DNA from 4 places in the Paenibacillus sp. TSM33 genome. Region 3 is predicted to be linked to each of the others. Evidence: riboswitches for the same ligand, from Rfam matches in the RefSeq annotation. Region 3 holds a riboswitch; each other region holds the start of a gene.
The links. Region 3 has a riboswitch for thiamine pyrophosphate ahead of tenA (thiaminase II). Riboswitches for the same ligand answer to the same signal wherever they lie in the genome.
Positions count from the first base shown of each region.

Region 1 (7,346 bases), on a different contig from region 3:
CCTACGGCTCCCGTCGCGGTAATCATGAAGTCATGATGCGCGGTACATTCGCCAACATCCGTATCCGCAACAATGTAGCTCCAGGCACCGAAGGCGGTGTGACCAAGTACTTGCCAACGGATGAGGAAATGTCCATCTATGATGCATCCATGAAATATCAGGCAGCCGATCAGAACCTGATCGTCATCGCCGGCAAGGAATACGGCACAGGCAGCTCTCGTGACTGGGCAGCCAAAGGTACGCTGTTGTTAGGTGTTAAAGCCGTCATTGCAGAAAGCTTCGAGCGGATTCACCGCAGTAACCTGGTCGGTATGGGTGTACTGCCGCTGCAATTCCAGGAAGGCTATGGCTGGTCCAGCCTGGGTCTCAACGGTCGCGAAACCTTCGACATCCTCGGCATTGACAATGACGTGAAACCAGGTCAAGAACTTACGGTTGTAGCCAAACGCGAGGATGGCACCAAGTTCGAATTCCCGGTCACTGCCCGTCTGGACAGCACCGTCGACATCGACTACTACCACAACGGTGGTATCTTGCAAACCGTACTGCGTCAAATGATTCAAGCGTAATGATCGAGTGAATAATGAAAATCCCCTCCCAAATGCGGTGTAAACTGCAATGGAGAGGGGATTTTTTACATGCCCGAAGCATTCAGAAGAAAACACATGCCTATGGTCGAGAATACAACAGATATAAGAACTGTAATGAGACCAGGCAGGCTTTTCAACATTTCAGAGCCTTCTTCGCTCTTGAATCGACGTCTGAGAACAGGCTGAAGCAAAAGCATAATCATAAATGATATGAGGCTAAGTCCACATAACAACCATACCTCAGGAGAGGATTTGTCAACAAAACGGTCAGCCACCCCATTAAAACCGTAGTGGATTGCTACATTTCTGGGCATTGTCGAATACATGAAAAGGTAGATGACGAAAGGCAAAGCGGACACAAGAAAGGACAACACATTAAAAATATTTAATCTATTTCGCATGGAAGTTCTCCTTTTAGAGCTGATTCAATTCATATTATACACATATCAGCAATCTATATTTTTATATCCATGGCTAAGTAAAAGAGAAATTATGCGGTTAGCAAAAGACATTCTCACTACTAAATGCAAAAAAGCCGATCCTCTCAGGACCGGCTCTAGCCACGTTCTCTTATATCCTACCTTTGCATGCCAAACTACTTCGAAATATCCAAAAAGCCCTCTCCGAACACGTCCCGCACATCATGAATGGTGATAAATGCAGCTGTATCGATAGCTTTCACAATCTTTTTAAGCGCTGACACCTCTTGTTTGCTAATGACGATATATAAAACTTCTTTTGGATTTTTGGTGTAATATCCGTGGCCTGACAGGACGGTGACTCCACGATCCATTTGTGTAATGACCATCTCGGCAATTTTATCTTGATGCTCCGAAATGATCATGACCGCTTTTTTCGGATTCAATCCTTCAATCATGAAGTCCATCACCTTCGTACCGACGTACAAAATAACGATAGTCAGCATTAATTTCTCTGGACCAATAATAAAATAGGAAGAGAAAGCAACGATTAGATCAAAAAACAGCAAGGCATAGCTGATATTCCAGTCCAGATACTTGTTGGCAATCCGGGCTAAAATAACTGTTCCTGCCGTTGTACCACCGACCCGTACAATTAAGCCAATTCCAACTCCTATCATCACTCCGGCAAATATGGCATTAATCGTCGGCTCATGCGAATCAATCCGCCAGTTGACCGTTAAATGTAAAAACAACGAGTTAAAAGCGACCGCAATTATAGTGTACAGGGTCGTTCTCTTGTCCAAAAATTTATATCCAACAATCAGCAGCAAGCCATTAATCACCAGATTGACGATCGAGGGAGACCACTGAAACAGGTAGTACAGGATGATCGTGACCCCGGTAACGCCCCCCTCGCCAAACTCATTCGGGATCACATACAGATTAACAGCCAGCGCGAATAAAAACGCACCTACAATAATAAATACGATATCTGCCATGCTTTTTTTCATATATGTTCTAATCCTTTCTCTAACATTTCAACGGATGAATTGCCAGATGGATTGGCTGACTCTTCTTACCAAAATACGCTGACAACCAGTTCATGGTATCTACTACCCAACATAAAGTCAATACAACTTTGACACTTTAATTCGCCACCAGACTGCCTTAGTCCAACCTTAGAATTCTGCAGAATTCCGCTAATACAAGGTTATTCGACAAAAAAACACAATCCCGACTACTAAACCAGGAAAACGGGCCTCTAGCCCTTGTTTAGGCCCTAGGCACATTTTCCCCTAAAATGACCATCCTCCTAATACACAATTTGGACACATACGACCATATTCCTGTTTTATGTCAAAAGCGTTTTACTTTGGATAAATGCGGGTATAATGATTGAAACATTACCAAGCAACCTACACGGCATTACGACATCAAGTACATACAAATAGTCCTATACAGACGTCCTAAGCAACTCAATCTGAATTTGACAAAATGGAATTGGAGGAATGACCACATGAATACCATGAACTTAACTGTCCACACCCTGATGCCTTTTCACCACCAATACCAACGTGCCAACCCGGTGAGTATGCAGAAGAAAGAAGATAGCTCGGAGAAGAAGCTCAGCTTTCAGGACATTTTGAATGAAAAAATGGGTAAAAAATAAGTCGCCGTTAATCCGGTAGCATAATCCCGCTTTACATAAGCTGAAAAGCCGTGGTTTCTACATCGACTGTAGAGAACCACGGCTTTTTGTTACTCACGCGTTTCTAAACCTTAGCTCATACGTTCATGGAAATCAACCTCTGACGAGCTTAACTGTACTTTTCGTTGAGGCTTCCCAGTTGATTGACTTTCGTATCGCTACCGATTTTTACTGCCCAGCTTCCCGATACTGCTCTGCCTTCTCTCGCATCCCGGCGGCGACGGCTTCCTCGGCATTCAGTCCCTTATCGGCCGCATAGGCACGAATGTCCTGCGTGATACGCATGCTGCAAAACTTGGGACCGCACATCGAGCAAAAGTGGGCTTCCTTGGCCCCCTCTGCCGGTAGCGTTTCATCATGGTAGGACAAGGCCCGCTCAGGGTCAAGCGAAAGATTGAACTGATCGCGCCAGCGGAATTCAAAACGCGCCTTGGATAAAGCATCGTCCCGCTGCTGTGCCCGTGGATGGCCTTTCGCCAGATCGGCGGCATGTGCGGCAATTTTGTAGGTAATAACTCCCTCGCGGACATCATCCTTGTTCGGCAGACCCAAATGCTCTTTCGGCGTAACGTAGCACAGCATGGATGTCCCGAACCAACCGATCATGGCCGCCCCGATAGCTGAGGTAATATGATCATATCCTGGCGCGATATCCGTCGTCAGCGGCCCTAAAGTATAAAAGGGAGCTTCCTTACAAATCTCCATTTGTAAATCCACATTCTCCTTGATTTTGTGCATAGGGACATGTCCTGGCCCTTCAATCATGACTTGGACATCATGCTTCCATGCGATTTGCGTTAGCTCGCCCAACGTTTCCAGCTCCGCAAATTGTGCTTCATCATTCGCATCATAGATACTCCCTGGACGCAGACCATCCCCGAGAGAAAAGGCCACATCGTAGGCTTTCATAATTTCACAGATTTCTTCAAAATGCGTATACAAAAAATTCTCCTGATGGTGTGCAAGGCACCAGGCTGCCATGATCGACCCGCCCCGGGATACAATTCCCGTCATTCTATTCGCCGTCATCGGTATATATCGCAGCAATACACCCGCATGGATTGTAAAATAGTCCACTCCCTGCTCCGCCTGCTCAATCAGCGTGTCTCGATACAGTTCCCACGTCAGCTTCTCAGCTTCGCCGTTCACCTTTTCTAGTGCCTGATATAGCGGCACCGTTCCAATCGGTACAGGCGAATTCCTGATGATCCATTCGCGCGTCGTATGAATATTACGGCCTGTGGACAGGTCCATGACGGTGTCTGATCCCCAGCGTACAGCCCAGGTCATCTTCTCCACTTCTTCCTCAATGGAGGACGAAACCGCGGAATTCCCAATGTTTGCATTGATCTTCACGTGAAAATGGCGCCCAATAACCATGGGCTCGCTTTCCGGGTGATTGATATTAGAAGGTAAAATCGCTCGTCCAGCCGCCAACTCCTGCCGTACAAACTCGGGCTCTACTCCTTCACGGATCGCCGCAAATTCCATTTCGGGCGTAATGATCCCTTGCCGAGCATAATGCATTTGCGTCACGGTGCGTCCTTGCACAGCTCGAAGCGGACGGTTGGTCACGCCGGGAAATTCCACTGTCTCCCGTTTGGAGCCGGGCTTCAGCCCATTATCCTCCGGCTTAACGGCGCGGCCCTCGTAAGCCTCCACGTCCCCCCGTTCCAGTGCCCAAGCTCGTCGTAATGGTGGCAAGCCCTGATGGATATCCACCTGATAGGCTTCGTCCGTCATCGGACCGCTCGTATCGTACACACGCAACGGCTCATGATGCTCCATGCCCTCCGGCGTATGTGTGGGGTGCAGCGTAATTTCTCGCTCTGGCACGGCAATGTCCGGCCGAGAACCTTGAATATACACCTTACGGCTCCCCGGAAAGGGCTTTATCCCACTAGCTTGCTCCGCGTGGTCCTTCTCCCCCTCTACTTCTCTTATTCCCGTCAACCCTACATCTGCTAATTTCACTCCTGTTTCTTTTGTTCCTTCTGTTTCCGTCGGTTTCATGGTCCATTCCTCCCGTTTCGTTGAAATGACACACCGATCCGGAACCATTCCCAGGGTGGCGCTGATCTATGCAAAAAAGCCGGTTCCCTAGGGAACCGGCTAATCGAACGAGACAGCTATCCAAACCGTGCGCACGTGGAATAATCACATTCCAATGCGCGGCCGTAGATAGCAGCTGCGTATACATTTCAATGGCCGATTACTTCCCTACGCTGGTATGATCCAGATCAGGTGCAAAGGGTCCGGAATCTTGCCCGATTCCATCTCAGCCCGCATTACAGGCTCCCCCAGTAACTGTGATACTTACTATTCGCTTGAACTGGCGGCTATAACAGACAACCCGCCATCTCTATCAGACTACTTTAAATTTATGGCTTTGGCAACCCTCTATGGTTCCCTTTTGTGTTAACCCTGTTACGGGAGCATAAGCCCCATTTCCTTGGCCGCTTCGATCAAAATCGGAGCAAAATCATGCAGCGTCTCAGGCGCAAGTCGACTGACCGGACCGGATACAGATAAAGCCGCTGCCACCTGTCCCTTTCGGTTCACAATAGGCGCGGCCACAGCCGCAGCTCCTGGCTCACGTTCTTCATAGCTGGTCGCATAGCCCTTCTCACGAATGTCCTGGAGTTGGGCTTTATAAACCTCCGGGTCTACCGAAGGTGGCCATTCATCCCCGCTTAGCAGTACCTCCAGCTCCTGTGGCGGCATAAAAGCCGCCAGCACCTTGCTGGAGGCTCCCACAGCCAGCGGCATACGCGCTCCCACAGGCGCAACCCTGCGAATCGCCTGATTGCTCTGCACGGCTTGTATGCGAATACGCATGCTTCCATCCCGCAGGTACAAGCTCACCGTCTCCCCTAAGCGATCACGCAGTCCTTCCATTGCAGGCTGTAACAACACCGCTGGCTCATCGCTTTGGGACAAATGCGTGGACAGCTCCCATATGCGAAAGCCAAGCCGATATTTTTCCGTTTCGGCATTCCGAACGACAAACCCCCGATCCTCCAGCGTAGTCAAAAGACGATGAACGGTGCTTTTATGTAGACCAATTTGGGAGGCAATCTCCGTTAGACCAAGATCAGAATCTGCGGTAAAACACAGCAATATATCAAGTGCACGCTCTACAGCGCGGACGGTTAATTTACGGTCTTCCATCGCGAACCGCTCCTCTTGTATCCATATTCGTTTCACACTATGAAACATGGTTACATAAATTATATAAAATAGTCGCAGCCACTGTAAACCGATGTTTTTGTGACAACCACATTACAGAACAAGAACAAACATCGACAATTCTTTGCATCATTTTTACTTTTCCGGTTCAGGCGTTGACTTTGGATAATCCCCATCATACGATAATAGGTATCTATACGGACATACCCTACTATTTTCAAGTGGAATTATACCTAAATTCTATGATTCGAAAATCAATTTTATATAAGGAGGCTCTTACATGATTTCGACATCCCAGCGCAACGCTCAGCTACAGACCGCTGTTCAGGAGCCGTCCACCCCACTCTTTAATCCCCGTCTGCTGCGGTTCAAGCACATTGTGATTGCTCTGCTGCTGTCGGTTGTATTTTTTCTGTTGTTTTGCTTTATTGCCTTGCATGCTTACATCGCTTGGGTACTTACGAATCCCACTGTCGCACCCTTGTACTCTAATCCGATGCAGGCCAAAGGTATGCCATATGAGGAAGTCAGCTTCCCAGCCAAAGATGGCAGCCGTATGGTACAAGGCTGGTATATTCCGGCAGATCAATCGCGGAAAACGATTATTTTCAGTCATGGTTATGGGGCTAACCGTGAAGAAAGCTGGATTCCCATGTATGATCTGGCGCATTATGCCCATCGTTTGAACTTTAATGTGGTTATGTTCGATTACGGATTCGCTTCACAAAACAGCAAAGCCGTCGCAACCGGAGGTAAGGCGGAATCCCAACAGCTTCTTGGGGCCATCCAGCTTGCAAAGCAACGTGGCTCATCGGAAATTATCGTATGGGGCTTCTCTATGGGAGCAGGAACCGCACTTCAAGCGGGCTTGCAAACCAAAGATGTGGACGCAATGATCTTGGACAGCACTTTCCTACTCGAACCGGATACGCTATACCATAACATTCACAATCAAATTAATCTGCCGAGACATCCATCTTTGGAAATTCTGGAATTGCTGTTTCCAGTCTTAAACGGCACCAGCTTGCATCAGATTCCATATCAGGAGGTTAAAAAGGAGGACTATCCGTTTCCAATCATGTTCGTGCATGGTACACAGGATGAAAAAGCTCCTTACCCCATTGCGGAAAAGCTCGCTGCCAATCAGACCAACCCGCTTTCCAGTGTATGGATTGTTAAAAACGGGATACATGAGCTCATTTTCAGAGAGCACCCCCGTGAATATCTGCGACGGGTCTCGACATTTTTAAGCAGTGTACAGGATCTGGAGGACAAGAAAACCACCGCCGATGCCCACAAACAAACGACTACGAACTAAAATTATTTTTCGAAAATACTCTTCTTCGCTTAAAGAAGCCTGGCTATGGTCACTTAACTCGTGCCGTAGGCGGGCTTCTTTTTTTATTTTCCAGAGTCATTATTGTTCTGTGTAACAGA
Region 1 is NZ_JBLZXB010000009.1:130,766-138,111, reverse strand. It holds gene acnA (aconitate hydratase AcnA) at 1-569, shown strand, start outside; gene ACN6NF_RS03885 (DUF1648 domain-containing protein) at 635-991, opposite strand; gene ACN6NF_RS03880 (YitT family protein) at 1,186-2,022, opposite strand; gene ACN6NF_RS03875 (hypothetical protein) at 2,529-2,681, shown strand; gene thiC (phosphomethylpyrimidine synthase ThiC) at 2,889-4,733, opposite strand; TPP riboswitch at 4,921-5,032, opposite strand; gene ACN6NF_RS03865 (IclR family transcriptional regulator) at 5,148-5,891, opposite strand; gene ACN6NF_RS03860 (alpha/beta hydrolase) at 6,190-7,227, shown strand.
Region 1: another riboswitch for thiamine pyrophosphate. It lies ahead of thiC (phosphomethylpyrimidine synthase ThiC); the one in region 3 lies ahead of tenA (thiaminase II).

Region 2 (7,346 bases), on a different contig from region 3:
GAAGAAATGGCGAATGGATTAGGTCTCTCTGCCATCGGACTGGATCGGGATGTAGCAGCACTTAGTGGGGGGCAACGGACAAAGGTGCTTCTTGCTAAGTTGCTGTTGGAAAAGCCGAATGTACTGCTGCTGGATGAGCCTACCAACTATTTGGATGTAGAGCATATTGAATGGCTTACGCGATATTTGAAGGATTATCCCTATGCTTTTATCCTAATTTCACATGATACTGAATTTATGAACCAGGTTGTTAATGTCATCTACCATCTTGAATTTGCTAAGATGACCCGTTATTCAGCTAACTATGAAAAGTTTCTTGAAATGGCGGATCTGAACAAAGCCCAGCATATTGATGCATATGAGAAGCAGCAGGAATATATTAAGAAACAGGAAGATTTTATTCAGCGCAATAAAGCGCGCGCATCTACATCAGGCCGTGCAAAAAGCCGTGAAAAGCAGCTTGATCGGATCGAACGTATTGATAAGCCTGAAGAAGCCGCAAAGCCAACCTTTCAGTTCAAAGAAGCCCGTGCAAGCGGGAAAACGGTTTTTGAGGGGATTGATTTTGAAATTGGCTACACTCATGCCCTTTTGCCTAAAATGTCTATGACGATCGAACGTGGCGAAAAGATCGCAATTGTTGGCTGCAATGGTGTTGGTAAGTCTACGTTGCTCAAAACCATTCTTGGGAAAATACCTCCAATCAGCGGAAAAACCTATCAAGGGGATTTCTTGCAGCCTGCTTATTTTGAACAGGAAGTAAAGGCGGAGAAAATTACACCGATTGACGATGTATGGAATGAATTTCCGCATTTGAATCAGCATGAAGTACGAGCGCATTTGGCGCGCTGTGGTTTGAAGAATGAGCATATCACCCGGCCTTTGTCTGCGCTTAGTGGTGGAGAACAGGCTAAAGTCCGCCTTTGTAAACTGTTAATGCGTGAGAGCAACTGGGTACTGTTTGATGAGCCTACCAACCACTTGGATGTCAAAGCAAAGGATGAACTCAAACGCGCTTTGAAGGAATACAAAGGGACCGTATTACTTGTATCCCACGAACCGGACTTTTACGAGGACTGGGTAACCAAAACGTGGAATGTAGAAGAGTGGTCTAGTAAAGTTAACTAAAATCCAGTTCTGACAAATTTCACACGACGTGGGGTTTGCAGAATTAGGAAAATATGCTAAGCTATCTTTAGCTGATACAATAAAATAGTCACACTAGGGGAGCCGCCCATGCGGCTGAGACGGAATAAATGGATTTCGGACCCTTTGTACCTGATCTGGGTTATGCCAGCGTAGGGAAGTGAGTTCCGTACAAACAAGGTAGCAGCTCTTTACTTTTGTTTGCGCGGGGAACGATATACGTCTACGGATATAATGTCCGTTTGATTTCGAACGTTCGTCAAACCACTTCCTTTGGAAGTGGTTTTTTGCATTTCAATCATCTTCATTTGTTCGAGCTTCCGTAGACGATTTTACATACGATCTCCTTTCATTATTGCTGGCACATGTGGCTGCTCCGTATGATATTACCTAATATGGGGCTGTAACTATATAGGTTCAGCTTATCCGATTATTTTATAACACTAGTTCAATTTTTTAGTCCAAGAGAGGTGAAAATGAGATCGAATTACACGTAATTACGATGGAAAGTGTCTCCTGCGTGAATGTACCCCAAGTGGCTGCTGCTATTTGTCCTTGTATTCATTATGTACACGCACGTTTGAAACAGAAGGGTGCCTCTGCTTTGCTTTCTTTGACTCGTAGCATGATCGAGCAGGGAGTTCCTTTGCAGCAAATTGTAGTAAATGACCGTGTGGACATAGCTATGCTTACCTTTGTAGGAGCTGTCCAGCTACCAGCTAATGGGTTATCTGTGGTGGATGCAAAAAGTCTAATTCCGAAGGGTACACGATGTGGAGTGTCTGTACATTCCTTGGAGGAGGCGCAGACTGCTGAGCAGGCGGGAGCAGACTATGTACTATTTGGCCATGTATATAAGACCCATTGTAAGAGCGGTCTTGTACCGCGGGGTGTAGCACAGCTTGAACGCATTTGCAGATTGTCGGACATTCCGGTGATAGCGCTGGGAGGCATACAACCTCACCATGTTCCAGAGCTTTATCATGCCGGAGCAAGCGGAATTGCAGTGATGTCTGGTATATGGGAAGCAGAGTCACCCGTTGCAGCAGCGATGGAATATAGGCGAATGATAGATCTTGTAGTTCACGAATCTGTAGCAAGAAACAAGACTAAAGAAAGCGGAATACTCACTGGAGAGGAGACACGGAACAAATGCCAAAGACACATACAGAGACAAAAGCGATAGGACACGCTGAATGCTTGGTCATAGGCGGAGGTGTGATCGGCAGTTCCATTGCTTATCATGTGGCTAAGGAGGGAAGAAGTACGATCATGCTGGAACGATGGATCCCTGGTGAGGGAGCATCAGGAGCAGCGGTGGGAATGCTGGCAGCGGAAAGTGAAGAGTTCGCAGACCATGAGCTGGCACGATTTGCCCGTACAAGTCGAGATGCATTCCCTGACCTTATCTGTGATTTGGAACGTTTATCGGGTATTTCAGTGGAATTTCGAACAGAAGGCTTTGTGACCCCCTTTCGTTCGGAAGCTGAGGGCCAAAAACGCTGGAATGCTGCCAATATGCGAGAGGATGATTGTCCTGTTTGGTGGGATGCCAGGGAAGTGGCCCGGCGGATTCCCGGCTTGGCAGATCAAGTAATTGGGGCTATATACCGATCAAAGGAGACACAAGTGGCCCCTGTTCAGCTTAGTCGTGCTTATGCAGGGGCAGCTGCGGTACTGGGAGCAACAATATGGTCCGGAACTCAAGCTGAGGAACTGGTCATACAGGACGGTCGAGTTTGCGGTGTGCAAACAGATAGTGGATTTTTTTCCTGCGATCAGGTCGTGATTGCCGCAGGCTTGGACAGCTTGAAATTGCTAGAACAGATTGGATTTGATTATCCACTTTATCCGGTTAAGGGCGAAGCGGTAGCAGTCTCCTTGAAGGATCATCCGTTGGATTATACCATTTATGCCGACGATGTTTACCTTGTGCCTAAACAGAATAACGAGCTTTGGATTGGTGCGACGAGTCTTCCGCATCAATATGACAAAGAGGTGACCGTAGGAGGCTTAGAAGGACTCTTAGCACGTGCATCTGCCTGGTTGCCCCGTGTACAAGAAGCTTCTTTTATACGTGCTTGGGCAGGCTTACGTCCGCAGGCAACTGCAGAGCGTCCTTTCATTGGCCCTATTCCTGGAGTAGAGGGTGCCTATGCTGCAGTCGGGCATTATCGCAACGGTGTCCTGCTTAGTGATGCGACTGGACGAGCGATGGCAGCCATGCTTAAAGGGGCTGGTGCGGCTGCACTTGGAATAAGCAAATTTTCTTCTGAACTCCTCAAGGAGGAAAGCTTATGAAGCTGACCATTAACGGACAGAGCATGACCATTTCTAATCGAATTACTCGTGTGGATCAATTGCTGCATGAACTTGATTTAAAGGTGAAAACCGTAGTGGTAGAGCTGAATCGGCATATATTGACCCGTGAAGATCATCATGAAACGGTACTTAAGGATGGAGATTGCCTGGAAATTGTACATTTTGTAGGAGGCGGTTGATCATGTTAACCATTGGAAAAGCAACTTTTACCTCAAGGCTGTTGCTGGGAACAGGGAAATTTTCGGATTTGGATATCCAATCCCAAGCCGTAGAGGCTGCTGAGACGGAAATATTAACGTTTGCCGTGCGTAGATTGAATTTAGAGGAACGGGATAAGCAGCATTTTCTTGATACACTGGATTTGAGCCAGTATACACTTCTTCCCAACACAGCAGGAGCAACAACGGCAGAGGAGGCAATCCGTATAGCCAAGTTGGCAAAAGCTTCCGGCTTGTGCGATATGATTAAGGTGGAGGTCATTGGGGATAGCAAGACGCTGTTGCCTGACCCTTTTGAAACGTTGAAAGCTAGTGAAAAGCTGCTAGAGGAAGGCTTTGTTGTACTGCCCTACATATCGGATGATGTGATACTAGCGAAGAGGTTGCAAGAGCTTGGAGTACATGCCGTTATGCCTGGGGCGTCACCGATTGGTACAGGACATGGTTTGCTCAATCCGTTTTCATTAGAGTTGATTATCGAGCAAGCGGAAGTTCCGGTTATCGTCGATGCTGGCATTCGCTCACCTGGTGACGCAGCAATGGCGATGCAGTTGGGTGCAGATGGTGTTCTGCTAAATACAGCTGTCGCGGGGGCGAAGAACCCTGTGAAAATGGCTGAAGCTATGAAGCTGGCTGTGCGTGCAGGCAGATATGGTTTTGAGGCAGGGATGATTCCTGTAAAACGGTATGCTTCGGCAAGCAGTCCAACAGAAGGCATGGTTCAAGGATGAGGATAACTGAAAAAAAATCCGGTGCTGGCACACCACAAAGTGACCGTTATTCCAGACAGGAAAGGTTTGCGCCCTTTGGGCCTGCAGGACAACGCCGGCTTGCTTCCTCTCACGTATTAATCATAGGTGTTGGAGCGCTGGGTACAGGTATTGCAGAAACGCTAGTTCGTGGAGGTGTAGGTACGGTAAGTCTCGTAGACCGGGATTATGTGGAATGGAGCAATTTGCAGCGTCAGCAGCTTTTTCAGGAAAGTGATGCTGTGCAAAGGTGTCCCAAAGCAATAGCGGCCCAGCGAAGATTAAAGGATATTAATTCGGAAACAATCATACATGCACATATCTTGGATGTTGGGGTAGAAGAGCTGGAAGAGTTAATCCAGGGTGTGGATCTCATGATGGATGCAACCGATAACTTCGATACCCGGCTTCTTATGAACGACGTGGCTCTCAAGCATCGTATTCCTTGGATTTATGGAGGATGTGTGGGTAGCTACGGTGTAACTTACACTTTTTTACCGGGTCAAACGCCTTGTCTACACTGTCTGATGGGAACTGTACCGTTTGGAGGAGAGACATGTGATACGGCCGGCATTATTCCGCAGGCAGTACAGATGGTTACCGCTAACCAGACTACAGAAGCCTTTAAACTTCTTGGTGGATATCCCGCGGACTTGAGAGGAAAGTTGCTTTCGTTTGATCTGTGGAAAAATGAGTATGTAGCAATAGCAGTGGATCGTCTTAAAAAGGCGAATTGTCCTTCCTGCGGTAGTCAACCGACGTACCCCTATTTATCAGCCTCTCATCGCCAGAAAACAGATGTTTTATGCGGTAGGGATACTGTTCAGATAAGACCCGCCATTCGGGCACATCTGAATCTCGCGGAGTTAGCAGATAGACTTGCAGCATTGGACGAGGGAAACGTAGAGTGGAATTCGTATCTGGTTTCTTTTAGTGTGGGCGAGCATCGCCTGGTTGTTTTTGCAGATGGCAGAGCGTTAATCCATGGAACAAGGGACGTGGCGAAAGCAAGAAGTCTGTATCATCGCTATTTGGGCTGAAAACCATAAACCTTAAAGCAGAAAGCCATTCGTCAGAGAATGATTTTCTGCTTTTTTGTTACACTAATACAAATAAGTTTAATGGCTTATAACAAACTTATTCGATCCAAATATGTAATGCGATGTCCAAATTAGGTGGGTGAAAAGATGAGCCCGTTAATTGTACTTGTGGATGAAAATGAAGCGTCCGCTGTAATCGTTCGTCCATTGGAGCAGGCAGGTTATCAGGTGGTTCATGTTCGTAATACGTCGGATGTAAGCCCTTATTTAACTCAGAATCCTGTGAGTTTGCTACTTCTGAACATTAAAGATGAACAGGCGGGCACTCAAGGCTTGATTCGCAATTTGCAGCAGAACCATCCTCATGTGCCGATACTTGCAATGATTTCTTCGGATGAGGAGGGATATATGGTTTCCTGCTTTGAAGAAGGGGCACATGATGTAATGGTAGTGCCTTTTTATCCTAGAGTTCTTCTGGCTAGAGTGGCTAATTTATTACGAATTTTTGGTATTGAACGTGATGTGAAAAGGGCAATCGAAGTGGGGGATTTACATATAGACACTGCAAGCAGAATGGTGAGCAGAGGGGAACGCGAACTGGAATTAACTCCGAAAGAATTTGATCTTTTGCTACATCTGGCGATACATCTTAACCAAGTTTGCAGCAGGCAGCAAATTTTAAGGGATGTTTGGAAACATGATTATATCGCTGATACGAATGTAGTAGATGTGTACATCAGGCATTTGAGGGTTAAAGTGGATAGGGGGCAAAAGTTTAAAATGATACGAACGGAACGAGGCATTGGCTATTCACTCAGAACGCCCATTGAAGCAAACTAGCATAGGTTATATAAAAAAAGCCGGAACTTTTCGTCCCGGCTTACCTATTTCAAATGAGTGTTACATTACAGCACGCGACGTGCTTTAATGTATGTTCTTTTCCAGTTGTCAGAGTTCAAATCGGAGATGGTCACCCCAGGTCCACCGTAAGTGTGTAAAATTTTACCCCCGCCCATATAGACTGCTACGTGAGTAATGTTGCGTCCTGTAGCGCGGCTACCACTTGAAAAGAACACTAAGTCCCCTTTTTTCAAATTGGCCTTGGATACGGCATGTCCGACTTTAGACTGTTGAACAGAAGTACGCGGCAAATCGACTCCGTATTTCTTGAATATGTGCTTCATGAAAGAAGAACAGTCAAAATTGCGTGTGGTGCTTGTGGAAGCTCCAAATTTATAAGGAGTACCCATATATTTTTTGCCGTAGTTAATTACTTTTTGACCTACAGTAGTAGTAGCAGTAGCAGCTTGTGCTGTATTTGTTCCCTCAATGGCAAAAGTACCAAAGCCAATAGTGGCAGCGACCCCTGCGATAATTACCTTTTTTATGATTTTATGCATATTCATGTTGTAAGTACCTCCAAAAATTGATTTGTGCAATATTTTGCTGAGTTGCTAACTAACTGACAGCGTTGAGTATAACAGGTTTGAAGCCGCCTAATAGTTGGAAAACTACTCTCAAATGCTTGAGTGACAAGGCTTAAGTCGTAATTATTAAAAAACGATTAAAAATTACAATTTGTAAAAAATAAATTGGTTCTAGAACCTGTGAAAACGAAAAAACCCTTGATAATCAAGGGTTTTAAGTGGGTAAACAACATTTGAAATAGTTACAACAATGTCATAATTAATCTTTGCTTTGAATAACGAGTAGTAGACCGCTTTTAATAGAAATAGTACCTTTTGCAGCCGTTAGCTTATTGCTGACACCACGTGATTGTCCCATTTTAAGAGTGGCATTATGGAGTGGATACATAAATCCTTCCAGTTGTATACCTGTTACTTCGGCGGTCATAGGAATCAGCGATGTAT
Region 2 is NZ_JBLZXB010000017.1:292,097-299,442, reverse strand. It holds gene ACN6NF_RS13200 (ABC-F family ATP-binding cassette domain-containing protein) at 1-1,128, shown strand, start outside; TPP riboswitch at 1,214-1,322, shown strand; partial or broken gene ACN6NF_RS13195 (thiamine phosphate synthase) at 1,649-2,236, shown strand; gene thiO (glycine oxidase ThiO) at 2,299-3,447, shown strand; gene thiS (sulfur carrier protein ThiS) at 3,444-3,647, shown strand; gene ACN6NF_RS13180 (thiazole synthase) at 3,650-4,417, shown strand; gene ACN6NF_RS13175 (ThiF family adenylyltransferase) at 4,414-5,475, shown strand; gene ACN6NF_RS13170 (response regulator transcription factor) at 5,623-6,315, shown strand; gene ACN6NF_RS13165 (C40 family peptidase) at 6,381-6,881, opposite strand; gene ACN6NF_RS13160 (thiamine diphosphokinase) at 7,162-7,346, opposite strand, start outside.
Region 2: another riboswitch for thiamine pyrophosphate. It lies ahead of ACN6NF_RS13195 (thiamine phosphate synthase); the one in region 3 lies ahead of tenA (thiaminase II).

Region 3 (7,346 bases):
CCTTCCAGATACGTCCCTGCCTTGCGCGTATTGCGTCCCAATTCCCTTGTTTGAAGCAGTGGACTCAGGTTCTGGTTAATCCGGTTTACGGACAAGTCCGTTGCTGACTCCAGCGCTTTAATCAAGGCATTCGTGCCATCATGGCTGCCATCATCAATGAGATAAATCGAACCCTCTATAATATGGCTGCGGATAAAGACTTGCAGTCGCTCAGCAAAGGTTTTGACATGAACAAAACGTTTCTCTTCGTTGTATACAGACAAGATGAATGCAACATGTTGGCTTTTGGTCGAATACTCGGGATAGAGCAAGCTTTGTATTTCAGAAAGTATTTCTTCGGTATCATTAGCTTGCCAAAATAGCAGACGCAATCGGCCTACTCCGATAATTTGCACCATATGCTGATCACTGAACGGAAAGGTTACATCCGTCACTAATAGCAATGGCATTTGCGGAAATTGGCTACGGATCTGATTAGCTTTCCGCACGGCTTGTCCCGGCTCCCTATAATCTATCAGGCAGCAACTTGCGCCCTCGTAGACTGAAGCTGCCTCCGTGTCTTCACACTGTATATACTGGTAAAAACAAATCACATTGGGATAATCAATAGCCCTGTTGTTATCGCTAAAAATGGCTATAGGTCCCTGCACACAAACCTCTCCTTTTCCTCCGAATAATTCTATTTTGTTGAAAAAGAATTAAAAATGTTTGCTTAGTAAGATTAAATTAATGTCCAAATACTTCATATTTTCTTAACAAAATAGCTCACATCCCTTGATATCTAAGCATTCAAGAGAGGAAAAACTAATTTTCATATTTGATAAAAACAGAGTATTTAGACCTGATTCATTAAGACTATAACTGTGCGAATTACGAGGTTAATTCGAAACCAAAATTAGTTCTATAGGATTAATAAAAAGATACACATATGGTCATTTTGTCATAGATTGAAAGACGAATAAAACCAATTTGTACGTCCATACTATGGTCAACATGTCATCTTTCATCATGAATAATCATTAAAAACATAGAGAAAGAAGGTCTTTTTATGGAAGCATTTCATGTCAATCGTGATGGGTCATTATCTACTCCCTTACGAGGAAAGGACGTGCTAGCAAACCCTCTATTGAACAAAGGTGTGGCATTTACAGAAGAAGAACGCAGAGAACTGGGCTTGGAAGGAATTCTTCCTCCCACCGTCCTTTCATTGGAGAAACAGAGCGTTCGGGCATATCAGCAATTCCTGGCACAGCCCACCATGCTGCGTAAAAATGCTTCACTTAACGACCTTCACAATCGAAATGTCGTACTCTACTATCGACTGCTAACCGACCATCTGAGTGAAATGCTGCCTGTAGTCTACACACCGACTGTAGGAACCGCCATTCAAGAATACAGCCATGAGTACAACCGCCCTGGGGGCGTATATTTATCAATAGATAATCCGAACGGAATTGGACAGGCGTTCTATAATTCCGGCTTGCGTAGTGAGGATGTTGACCTGATCGTCGTGACGGATTCAGAAAGTATTTTGGGAATTGGTGACTGGGGTGTCGGGGGAATTAACATTGCTATTGGCAAACTTGCTGTATATACAGCTGCGGCAGGCATTCATCCCGGGCGGGTGCTGCCCATTGTACTGGATGTCGGCACGAATAACGAGAAGCTGCTGAATGATCCGCTATACATCGGAAACCGCCATAAACGAGTTCGCGGAGAAGCCTATCATCAATTTATTGATACCTTTATTAGTAAAACGTTAACCCAATTCCCGAAGGCGCTTTTGCATTGGGAGGATGTGGGCAGCGTGAACGCACGACACATTATAGGGAAATACGGTCAGAACATTCTCACCTTCAATGATGACATCCAAGGCACAGGAGCAGTGACATTGGCTGCGATTGTTTCGGCGGTAGGTGTCACCAAAACTCCGCTGCGTGAACAAAAAATACTTGTCTTTGGTCCAGGGGCAGCAGGAATCGGTAACGCCGACCAAATACGGAGCGCTATGATCGAGGACGGGCTTCCTGAAGAAGATTCATTCAGGTCGTTTTGGGCCTTTGATTATCGTGGGCTATTAACGGACGATATGGAAGATGTACTGGATTATCAGAAACCATATGTGCGTAGAAAGGAAGAAATCAGCTCATGGTCCCGTTCGGAAGACGATAAAATACCGTTGCTGGAGGTCATCCGTCAGGTAAAACCTACAATTTTGATTGGGACTTCCGGTGTAGCGGGTGCCTTTTCTGAAGAGATTATCAAGGAAATGGCAAAGCATGTGGAACGCCCGATCATTATGCCCATGTCCAATCCTACCAACCTTGCTGAAGCGGTACCCGAGGATTTGATACGATGGACTGATGGCAAAGCATTGATTGCTACGGGAAGTCCCTTTGAGCCCGTTACCTATAACGGTACGAAATTTGAAATTGGACAGGCGAACAATGCCTTTATTTTCCCGGGACTGGGTCTGGGTGCGATTGTGGTCAAGGCTAAAAGAATCACTCCTTCCATGTTTACCGCAGCTGCTGATGCCGTTGCCAATGCCGTAGATTCAAATGAACTTGGCGGTGCACTGCTGCCCCATATCCGAAAATTACGTGATGTCTCGTTCGCGGTTGCGGTTGCGGTAGCAAAGGCCGCAATTCAGGATCAGGTAGCTCAGGCACACCTTCCAAATATTGAACAAGCCATTCGGGATGCGATGTGGAAACCGGAATATGTGAAGGTCAAAGCCGTGGAAAGTATAGTCCATCACCCTCACTAATTCTTCACCCGAATCAAAAGCGGTTTGACATAACATAGGGAACGAATGTACAGTATTAGTCAAAAGAATAGGAAAGTCCACTAGGGGAGCCACTATGGCTGAGACAAGAATGAATCTTGGACCCTTTGAACCTGATCTAGTTCGTACTAGCGTAGGAAAGTGGAGCCTTCGTATATAAGGTTTCAAGCGTTTTTGCGCATTGAACCTATATTGAAGCCGCTCCAGTTTTCGGGGCGGCTTTTTGGCGTTGTTCCGAGAATTGTATCTTACGGGACTTCTTGTTCTCCATTTTTGTTGGAGGTGGGGAAATGAGCTTTTCGCAAGAGCTCCGTCGGCAGGCGGATGGCATTTTTCAAGCCATTTATGAGCATCCCTTTGTGAGAGGTATTGCTGAAGGAAATTTAACAAGGGAACAGCTGATTCACTATGTAAAACAAGACTTTGAATATTTGAACGCCTACATGCGGATTTACGGCATCGCGATCTCCAAAAGCACGAGCCGGGAGGATATGGCTGTATTTAACGAACAGATCTCTTTTATTCTCCACAGCGAGGTCCATCCGCATCAAAATTTTTGTGCTATCGCAGGTGTCACTTATGAAGAGATGCAGGGATATCCACTTGCCCCGTCCGCTCATCATTATATCCGCCATATGCTGACAGTCGCACATGAGGGTAGTCTTGGGGAAATCATGGCCGTGCTGCTGCCATGTCCATGGACATATCTTGAAATTGGACGCAGGCTAATGGATGAGGTAAGGCCAGACGAGTCTCATCCGTTCTATGAGTGGATTCGCTTCTATGGTAACCAGATTGAAGACGTAACTTCCAAATATCGAGAGCGTGTGGACGCTTGGGCGAAAGTCGCCACGGCTGCCGAGCGAGAGCGGATGATTGAGCATTTTATGCTAAGCTGCCAGCTGGAATATATGTTCTGGGATATGGCTTATAAGCAGGAACAATGGCCCGTCCAAATGCACGCTACGGTCTTGGAATAATCAGTATAGATGAGAGAGGATAAACATAATGAATATATGGGAACAAAGTTATTCGGAGCTCCTGACAAAGGTACAAAACAGCAACCCCCTCGTTCATAATATAACCAACGTGGTAGTCACCAACTTTACAGCCAACGGCCTGTATGCGCTGGGCGCTTCCCCGGTGATGGCTTATGCGCCCGAGGAAGTAGCAGATATGGCAAAAATAGCGGGCGCCGTCGTGTTAAATATCGGTACGCTAAACCGTGAGCTGGTGGATGCCATGATCATGGCTGGACAATCGGCGAATGCTCATGGTGTTCCAGTTCTGCTCGATCCGGTCGGTGCGGGAGCGACTAGCTTTAGAACCGAGTCAGCACTGCGGATCCTAAAAGAAGTTAAAATCTCACTAGTCCGGGGCAATGCAGCCGAAGTCGCCCATCTAATCGGAGAAGCCCGTGAGATTAAGGGGGTAGATGCAGGCGGCAGTGCTGACAGCAGTAATGTCGATCTGGCAGTTCGGGCTGCGCAAACGCTCCATACCATGGTTGCCATCACTGGAAAAGAGGACGTCATCACCGATGGGGTTGAAGTACGATTGATTAGTGGCGGAGACGCGCTGCTTACGAAGGTAACCGGAACAGGCTGCCTGCTGACCTCTGTGTTGGGCGCCTTTGCAGCAGTTGAACCCAACCTGCTGCTCGCAGGTACAGCAGGTTTGGCATTTTACGGTGCAGCGGCTTCCCGAGCCGCAGAGCATACCGCAAAGCTAGGGCCGGGCAGCTTCCAGATTGCCTTTCTCGACGAGCTTGCCAAACTACATACTGGTTCGCTGGAGGGGCATGTCACGATCCGTAAAGCCGGAACGACTACAGCAGGTGGTGCGCGATGAAAGACGTGCATGTACCGAGAGCGCTGACGATTGCCGGTTCAGACAGCGGCGGCGGGGCTGGAATTCAAGCCGATCTCAAAACCTTTCAGGAGCTTGGCGTATACGGTATGTCGGCTATTACGGCCATAACGGTACAAAATACTTTGGGAGTTCACGGTGTATATCCGCTGCCACAGGAAGCAACAGCGCAACAGATCGAAGCTGTAGGGTCAGATCTTGGAGTCGACGCCCTAAAGACTGGCATGCTGTTTGATGCAGGCATCATCCGTCTTGTGGCCGAGCAGATTCGAAAGTTCGGCTGGGAAAAGGTTGTCGTCGATCCTGTAATGATTGCCAAAGGGGGCGCAAAGCTGCTGCAACCCGAGGCGGTGCAGGCTTTGAACGACGACCTGCTCCCCTTGGCTCTGGTCGTCACACCAAATATCCCGGAAGCGGAGGCCTTAACCGGGATAAGCGTACGTACGATGGAGGATCGCCGCGAAGCTGCGAGACATATTAGCAGCCTGGGCCCCAAGTTCGTTGTGATCAAGGGCGGCCACGATGAGGAGAGCGAGAATAGCGGTCAGGTCATTGATCTCCTCTTTGACGGAACAGCCTTTACAGAGCTGGGCGGCAAGCGGGTGCGGACTGTCCATACACACGGAACAGGATGCACGTTTTCAGCAGCGATTACCGCTGAATTAGGGAAAGGCATATCTGTACCGGAAGCTATTTTGAATGGAAGAGCCTTTATTCAGGCAGCGATTGAGGATACGTTGTATTTGGGACAGGGACACGGTCCAACCAATCATTGGGCCTACCGCCGTCGTCAGGAGATCCTTCAATGAGCGGCCGGATATTACCTGAGATGATGCGGCGACATTTACAGATGTATCTGGTTCTCGGAAGCATGAACTGCCTTACGGAACCAAGTCGGGTCGTGCAGGAGGCTCTATCTGGTGGCACAACCATGATCCAGTTCCGGGAAAAGGGCCGCGGCGCGTTAACAGGGAGTCCTATGTTCAAACTTGCGCGTCAGCTACAAGATCTGTGCCGCCACGCTGGTATCCCCTTTATCGTCAATGACGATGTGGAGCTGGCTCTTGAGCTCAATGCCGACGGCGTCCACATCGGTCAGGACGATGAATCGGCTGATTCTGTACGCGCGCGAATTGGAAACCGAATTCTGGGCGTCTCCGCGCATACGATTGAGGAAGCACGTCGAGCCATTCTGCAAGGTGCGGACTATCTCGGCGTCGGGCCCATCTATCCCACCATCTCAAAGGACGATGCTCACGCCGTGCGGGGTCCAGCCATTTTGCATGAGATACGCAAAGCGGGAATTGACCTTCCGATCGTCGGGATCGGTGGCATTACGGTAGACCGTGTGGAGGAAGTGGTAGGTGCGGGTGCCGATGGTGTAGCGGTGATTTCGGCTGTGACGCAGGCAAAACAGATTCGAGCTGCTGCAGAGGAATTAAAACAAAAGGTATTGCTAAGCATCAACCATCCGGGGATGTCCCCAAAACTATAGAAATGCTATATACCTTCCTTCACCCTTGTCACTTCTATAATTCACGCAAGAGCCTCATTTCCACTAATAAAGTAGGAATGAGGCTCTGTGTTGTAACAAATTAATCTTTAACAACTTGAATTCTTGTGTTCTTTTTCTCAGCAATAAGTAATCCTAGCAAAATGTACCCCCTATACAATATCCCCATGAACAGAACAATACCAACGATTGAAACAAGAATAAGTAGAATATTCGCTATAAATAAAATAATCGCCATAGTCAAAAATATCCCCCCCAAAAGATACTGATTTTTAAGCTTTCTATCCCCAGTACACTTGAGCTTGTTGAATACCTGATTAACTATAAATATATGTCAATCGTCTTTTCTAATATTCGTATAGCATTCGAGAACAATTAGAAAACGATATTTAATTATATTGGTTTTGGGTTCCCCACTCACATAACCCTTCCAAAACAGGCAATAGTGTTTCCGCTTTTTCTGTGAGGCTGTACTCGACTTTAGGGGGAACTTGCGGATACTCTTTCCGATTCACCAATCCATCCGCTTCCAATTCCTTTAGCTGTGAACTCAGCGTTTTATATGTAATAGCTCCGATTTGTCTTTTTAGATCATTAAAGCGAACCACTTGGTTTTCGGCCAGAAGATAAATAATAACCATTTTCCATTTACCACCAATAACAGACAATGTATAACCAAAAGGTGTATCTTGAATATTTTTAACTTTACCTTTAAATTCAGCCATACTCATATTCACACTATCCTTTCGGGTAGTACCTATCAAATTAGTGCGTACTACGTTTTTATTTGCGTTCAGTTTATACTAACCGTAATTTGAAGTAAAGGAGAGAAAATATGACTAAAACAATACGCCTGTTAATGCCGCAATGGCAAGGAGGAAACAATCCTAACTACTCTTTTGGAGCTGAACTGCTGGCTTGGCTAGCCCCAGACAATGCTCAACCCCTTATTCATGTTCCAGTTCAAGCTTATGATGGAACTCCGCTTGCCAACGAGAACGGTATGTATGGGAGAAAACAGCTACTTGAACAATTAGAGGCTGCTCAACATATCATTGACGCTCATAAGCCAGATCGCATAGTAATGTTTGGTGGTGACTGCTTAGTCGAGCAAGCCCCATTTGCCTATTTAAACGAACGATACGGCGGAGAATTAGGATTAATTTGGATTGATGC
Region 3 is NZ_JBLZXB010000018.1:90,528-97,873, forward strand. It holds gene ACN6NF_RS19390 (glycosyltransferase) at 1-650, opposite strand, end outside; gene ACN6NF_RS19395 (NAD-dependent malic enzyme) at 1,049-2,770, shown strand; TPP riboswitch at 2,843-2,945, shown strand; gene tenA (thiaminase II) at 3,079-3,768, shown strand; gene thiM (hydroxyethylthiazole kinase) at 3,797-4,639, shown strand; gene thiD (bifunctional hydroxymethylpyrimidine kinase/phosphomethylpyrimidine kinase) at 4,636-5,466, shown strand; gene thiE (thiamine phosphate synthase) at 5,463-6,152, shown strand; gene ACN6NF_RS19420 (winged helix-turn-helix transcriptional regulator) at 6,560-6,901, opposite strand; gene ACN6NF_RS19425 (arginase family protein) at 7,006-7,346, shown strand, end outside.

Region 4 (7,346 bases), on a different contig from region 3:
AGCTGGTAATCGGTGCAGTCGTTGTACCGACAGGTTGACGAATATAATCCAGCGTTCCTTGGTGCTCTTCTTTAACCGCTTCAACCAGTTTAAAATCAGGAATAAACTGCGCAGCCTGATTAGTGGTACTCACAACTGGACGAACTTGAGACTGAGAGTCGATGACGTGCCACTCACGGTTTTTCTTTTCAAGGCTCAGATCAATAATACCCAGATCCTTGCCCCACGATGAAGCTTCTACTGCTGGTACGCCATTAATGGTTCCTTTATCCAGATCTACCCCGCTCATATCTTTAAAATCTGAGCTTGGGAAAGATTTATGAGCATGCCCAAACAAAATCGCGTTAATTCCGTCTACCTTGCTCAAATATTTAACGGCATTTTCCATCATTGGCGTTTGCGGCACATCCTCATACCCTGTATGTGCAAGCACGACAATAATGTCAGCCCCTTCTGTTTTCATTTGAGGAATAAACTTTTTGGCTGTTTCCACAATATCCTTCGTAACGACCTTATCCTTCAAATTGGCTTCATCCCACTGCATAATTTGAGGTGTTACCAGACCGATTACACCCACTCTGAGTGTGTGCTCTTCGCCCTTCTCATCCATTACTGTTTTATCAAGAATCTGATAAGGGGTAAAATAGTTTTTAGTAGCTTGGCCCCCTTTATTAACATAAACGTTCGCATTTACGTAAGGAAAGTCAGCGCCCTTGAGGGATTTGTCCAGAAAGTCGAGACCGTAGTTGAATTCATGGTTACCCACTGTAGCTGCATCATAGCCCATCAAGTTCATCATCTTATAGACCGGATGAACACCGCCTTCTTTCTCAAAGGTTTTGTTGCGGGCCATATAATCGCCTAATGGGTTGCCCTGCAGCAAATCACCGTTATCAAACAGCATACTGTTTCTTGTTTCACTACGTGCCTTCTGGATCAAACTAGCTGTACTAACCAAGCCATATTCGTTGGTTTCTTTGTCTGAATAGTAATCATAATTCATCAGCGCCCCATGAATATCCGTTGTCTCCATGATCCGCAGATTCACCGTAGCGCTATCGCGGGAATCGCTAGCTGCCCAGGATGGAGCTGCTGAAAACACCAGCAGGCTGCAAGCTACAACTGCTGCTGTAAACCCTTTAAACCAATTTTTACGAAATAACAAAATATACCCCTCCTCATTAAGGTGTATGCCTCATATACATACTTTTGCACATATATGTAAGCTTTGAACCCACCATTCCTATTTTAATCCAACGTAGGACAAAAGAGTAGTCATTTGCTTAAAATATTTATGAAAAAGTAATTAGTTTCTGCACAAAAAAAGCCAGTAAATCTCCTGAAAAGGTCGGGAATTTACTGACTTATAAATTTATATTGTTTCTATTTCGTCCACACTTGGCGCTCCGTTTGTTGACCCACGTACTCAATACGAGTCGGATTGACGTCTAAAATGACATAATCGGGATCATCCGGTCCAGAAAACCATTTTTTCAGAGAGTCATTCCACACTTGTTTGCGTAACCCCTCATCAGCTGTAACCTGGACGGTAGCTTCCACTTCCAAGACTTCCTTCGTGCCACCCACTTCATAACCCAGCAGCAGATAAGCATTCGGATTGTCCTTTAGCTCCTCCACTTTATGTGTTTTGCGATCTGTCGCCAGATGAATGTTCATTCCATCGTTAAAAAGGGCCATATAGCGTACCTTCGGTTTCCCGTCCTCTACCGTACCTAACGAGCAAAATTTGTTGTTATCCAAAGCCTTCACGATGGCCTGTTCCAGCTGACTACGATCCAATGTCTCCGTTTTACCCACAGTACAACAACTCCTTTTTACGAATTAGAATTCTATAGGGCTATGCCACTTTGGCACCAGCTCTTCTGGACATACTGTGCAGCTGTTCTGAAATAACATGACCGGATCAGTTCTGAATGATTCATGTTCATTTTCAGATCGAAGCTCACAGTAAAAGTGTACCCTGTCGTTCGGCAAATGAACCGTGAGCGCTTCCTTAAGGCTGGACAGACCCGCCTTCAAGGCATATAATCGTCGTAGTAAACCCGAATAACGAACCCATTAAACCATACAATGCCAGGGGTGCTGGAATCGGCCGGCTGAGAGTGTGTCCCAAGACACTGACCCTTACAACCTGATCTGGGTAATGCCAGCGTAGGAATGCTTAAGCAAGATGTACCTTTTATTAAAACAGGACATCCCTTACTTTGGTATATACAAGCGCAAGCGTCCCGAATCTCGGGGCGCTTTTTTTGTTGAAGATGAAGTTGTTGGAAAGATTGCGTTCCGGCAGATGTTATTTTGTGAAAATGGGGAACATAAGCTGTCTGATTGGACGGATAACGGGTAATTAAAAAGGAGAGAACACAACGATGAAGCGCATGAAAATGTTAAGCCTGAGTATGGTCAGTCTATGGCTCATGGCTCTGACTCTGGCCGCTTGCGGCGGCAATCACCCTACATCGCAAAAGGAGGTTCCTGCTGCCGACACTTCAACGTCTACCTCGGCAAAGGGGCTCAAAGATGTTAAAGTCGTACTTGACTGGACACCCAATACGAATCACACGGGACTCTATGTCGCCAAGGACAAAGGATTTTACGAAAAAGCAGGCTTAAATGTCCAAATTGTTCAACCTGGTTCAGGGGGAGCCGACCAAATGGTTGCTTCGAATGCTGCACCTTTTGGTATCAGCTATCAAGAAGGCGTCACTCAGGCTCGCATCCAAGGCGTACCACTCGTATCTATCGCTGCGGTGATTCAGCATAACACCTCTGGCTTCGCAGCTCCGGTAAACCGCGGAATTAAAAGCCCGAAAGATTTCGAGGGTAAAAGCTACGGCGGCTGGGGTTCTCCTGTAGAAGAAGCGGTCATGAAATCCATCATGGACTCAGACCAAGGTGATGTGAGCAAAGTGAAAATCGTCAATATGGGCAATGCAGACTATTTTACAGCCGTGAAGCGGGATATTGACTTTGCCTGGATATTTTACGCATGGACCGGGATTGAGGCCAAGCTTCGAGGCGAGCCCTTGGATATGCTGTATGTAAAAGATTATTCCAAAAGTCTCGATTACTATACACCTGTAATTGTGAGCAATGAACAGACGATAAAAAACGATCCTGACCTAGTCAAAGCGTTCATGGACGCTACCGCACAAGGCTATGAATACACCATCGCCCATCCGGAAGAAGCCGCAGATATCTTAAGCAAAGCTGTGCCGGAGCTGGACAAAAAACTGGTACTTGCTAGCCAAAAATGGCTAAGCCCGCGTTATCAGGACGATGCCACGCAATGGGGCGTACAAAAAGCGGAGGTATGGCAAAACTACTCAGACTGGATGTATGAACGCAAGCTGCTCAGCAAACCTTTGGAAGTCGATAAAGCCTTCACAAACGACTTCTTGCCCAAGCGTTGATCATTTTGTTAAAACGCTAAATTACCAGCTAAATAAGACTGAGCTAGAAAAGTGAACGAGGCTCCACTACGCGGACGGATGGTGCTTCCCAGCGCCACCGCCCCCGGATTTCTCGAAATAAAGTCCTCAGCAGGGTAGAAATCCAGGGACAAAAGCGACCGCTTCGCTTGTACAGCACCATTCCGTCCACTTCGTTCTCGTTCCACTTGGTCTACTTCTTTAGTCTCATGGTATCTAAACGCAAAAGCAGGTGCGCTTATGTGTAAAAATGCCACACAACTTAGCTTTAAAAATAAGGTGCTTTTAAGACGGTTGGCAGCGGAGCGGTTCATTTGAATCTGGAGAAGCGAAGCGGTCGCCTTTGCTGTTGGATTCTTACCTTTAAAAATTAATTCAAAGAATCCCCCGGCAACAGCGATCGTAAGATCAAATGAAACGCGAAGCGGTCTCAACCACCTTAAACCAATCTTATTTTCCTAGAACTTAAAACTAAAGGACAGGTGAAATTCACATGGCTAATACACTTCTTAGTATTCAAGTCATCCCTAAAACTCCTAATAACGAAGACTCTTATCCCTATGTAGACAAGGCGATTGAGTTCATCCAGCGTTCCGGTGTCAAGCATCAGGTAAATCCATTGGATACGACAATGGAGGGCGAACTGGACGAACTGCTGAAAGTCGTCAAAGATATGCACGAGGCCTTGACAGAAGCTGGAAGTCCCAGTGTCATTTCACAGATCAAAATCGCACATAACCCGCAGGGCATCAGCATGAACAAGCTGACCGAGAAGTATCGCCCATGAATCCGAAAGGCAAGAACGCATCCTGGTGGAAAAGCGTATGGCCGCCCCTTGTGGCGGTCCTCTTCTTTTTAGCGGCTTGGCAGGGAGCGGTTTCCTATTTACATATTGAATCCTGGCTGCTGCCAGCTCCATCCCTAATCGTTCAAGAGGGCATGGCGCAATCGGCGTTGCTTGGCACCCATACATGGGCTACGATTCGCCTGACACTTGCGGGATTTGCTATAGGGACAGCAACTGGACTGTTGATCGCCATCGTTCTTCATACGATTCCTTTTCTCAAATCTGCTCTGTACCCGCTCTTGATCCTTAGCCAAAACATTCCGATTATCGCCCTCGGTCCGTTGCTCATGGTATGGTTCGGTTTTGGCGTGCTGCCCAAGCTTATGGTCATTACATTAGTATGCTTTTTTCCCGTGGCTGTAGCAGCCATGGATGGGCTGACACGGACAGACCGTATGATGATGAACTATATGCGGATGTCGGGTGCAAGCCGCCGGGCTATTTTTATGAAGCTGGAGCTGCCTCACTCCCTGCCACAAGTCTTTTCTGGCATTAAAATCGCTGCTACCTACAGTGTGATGGGCGCGATTATTGCCGAATGGATTGGAGCCAGTGAAGGAATTGGATATTATATGTTGCTGCAAAAATCTGCCTATCGTACGGATCTCATTTTTGCCGCTATCGGTATTATTGTTACACTCAGCTTACTGATGTTTGTCGTTATTCTACTACTGGAGAAATGGTTGGTGCACTGGAAGCCCGATCAAGAATAGCCTTCACATATTGCATTAAAGCATTAATGAAAGGACGTGGCACATATGAGTCTGCATCCGACGGACTTGACATCACCACCCGTGGCTGATGAACAGCAACAAGCCGGAGAACCGCAGGCAATGGCACCTGCTCCTCCTGCTATGGAATTGGACGGGATCAGCCTCGCCTTCCGGGAAAAGCGAAGCTCACTGCCTGTACTACAGGATGTATCCATTACCGTTAAGCCGGGCGAATTTGTCTCCCTCATTGGTCCGTCAGGCAGTGGCAAAAGTACGCTGTTTCACATCATCGGCGGGCTGCTCAAGCCGCAGCAGGGACATATTCGTATGCATGGACAGGACGTGACTGGTGAACGCGGTCATATTAGCTATATGCCGCAGCAGCCCGCCCTTTTCCCGTGGCGCACCACGCTGGACAACATACTGCTCGGGCAGGAAAACGCACCGCGAAAGGATGCAGCAGCAAAGTCCCGATACGTCAGCGAACGTGAACGGCGCAAAGAAGCCTTGCAATGGCTTGAGCAGGTTGGGCTGGGCAAGTTCGCGAATGCGTATCCGCATACGCTATCTGGTGGCATGCAGCAACGTGCGGCCTTTCTTCGCGCCTTGCTTAGCCCACAGGAATTAATGCTGCTGGATGAGCCGTTCAGCGCACTCGATGCGCTGACACGTGCAGACATGCAGCAATGGTTATTGCGGATGTGGGAGAAGAACCGCCGCTCTGTGCTGTTCATTACCCACAGCATTGAAGAAGCGCTGTTGCTCTCCGACCGCATTTATGTGCTGTCGGCGCGACCTGCTTCAGTGATGCATGTCGTAGACGTTCCTTTTCCTCGCCCGCGTAGGGAAGAAATCACCCTCGATCCACGCTTTATGGAATGGAAGCGGACAATGACTGGCTGGATGCGTGAGGAAAAGCACAAACTGGACGGCGATATGGACACCGCTGAAAGTGTCCGTAAAAACACCTCTGACGGCGGGGTAAACCATTATGAATGATTGGAATGTGCACTCTGCATTGAGATTGAACGTCGCAGCAACTGTTCCCTTAATCGACGCACACATTCATGTAGACAGTTACCCACCTGAACAACAGGAGCTATTGCTCGCTTCCCTTGCCGACAACCATGTAGAAGCCATCATAGCCGTGTCCATGCATCTCGCCTCCAGCCAAGCCAACTTGCGCCTAGCTGAGCGTTGGTCCGGGCTAGTACGTCCAGCCTTCGGCTTTCATCCCGAACAGGCTCTGCCATCACAAGCTGAGCTTGATCTGCTGTTTGACTGGATGGACAAACATGTACAGCAGATGATCGCGGTGGGTGAAGTCGGCTTGCCCTATTATAATCGGCTGGAGGCCTCACGCCGTGGAGAGCCCTTTGACCTTGCTCCTTACGTAGCGCTGCTGGAGCATTTTATCCAGTTTGCAAGCAAGCATAACAAGCCCATCGTGCTGCACGCTGTTTATGAAGATGCAAACATAGCCTGCGACCTATTGGAACGTCATGGCGTTACGCAGGCGCATTTTCACTGGTTCAAGGGCTCTGCCACCACAACCGAGCGTATGGCCCGGAATGGCTATTATGTGTCCTTCACACCGGATCTCCTGTACGAAGAAGAAATCCGCAGTTTGGCAAGACAGTATCCGTCTGATCAGGTTATGGCAGAGACAGACGGCCCATGGCCGTTCGAGGGTCCTTTTACCGGACAGCAGACACATCCACGGATGACTGCCGAGGTCATTCGCGCGTATAGCAAGCTGACCCGCCAAGATGAAGCTGCTGTCCGTCAATTATTTTATGATAATACGAGCCGCTTCTACTCCCTGTGTAATTCATAAAGGCATATCAGCTATTTACTAAAAGGCTCACAACCACAACTTGTAGTCAAAGCAAAGAACCTCCTTATATACGCAAAACTTAATCATGCGTAATCAAGGAGGTTCTTGTATTTTACATACACGTGTTGCTCAAATGCCGCTCACCCATTGCAGCATTTTTTTGTCGCTGCTCCACTTTTATTGCTTCAAGAAACCCTTCTGTTCCAAAAATGGCTTCAACTGCAAGCGCGCTGGTTCGGTCAGTCTCGTCGCCATTTGCTCAGACCAAGGTGTAGAGCGTTGACCGCCCGTACGTTCCTTCAAATACTCGGCTGATGTGTGGTCGTATACCTCTACAGCTTTCATCGTCTGATTTTTATCGTAACCGTTCATATGCAACACACCGGACAGTGGAAGACGCGGACGCAAGCCTGTTTCCTGATCCGGTACACCAATGCACATACCGAACACTGGATATACCAGCTCTGGTAACCCTAACAACTCGGATACCTCTGATA
Region 4 is NZ_JBLZXB010000006.1:13,833-21,178, reverse strand. It holds gene ACN6NF_RS01920 (bifunctional 2',3'-cyclic-nucleotide 2'-phosphodiesterase/3'-nucleotidase) at 1-1,165, opposite strand, end outside; gene ACN6NF_RS01915 (pyridoxamine 5'-phosphate oxidase family protein) at 1,384-1,818, opposite strand; TPP riboswitch at 2,087-2,196, shown strand; gene ACN6NF_RS01910 (ABC transporter substrate-binding protein) at 2,391-3,434, shown strand; gene ACN6NF_RS01905 (hypothetical protein) at 3,443-3,886, opposite strand; gene ACN6NF_RS01900 (thiamine-binding protein) at 3,946-4,239, shown strand; gene ACN6NF_RS01895 (ABC transporter permease) at 4,236-5,012, shown strand; gene ACN6NF_RS01890 (ABC transporter ATP-binding protein) at 5,058-6,011, shown strand; gene ACN6NF_RS01885 (TatD family hydrolase) at 6,004-6,849, shown strand; gene nfsA (oxygen-insensitive NADPH nitroreductase) at 7,027-7,346, opposite strand, start outside.
Region 4: another riboswitch for thiamine pyrophosphate. It lies ahead of ACN6NF_RS01910 (ABC transporter substrate-binding protein); the one in region 3 lies ahead of tenA (thiaminase II).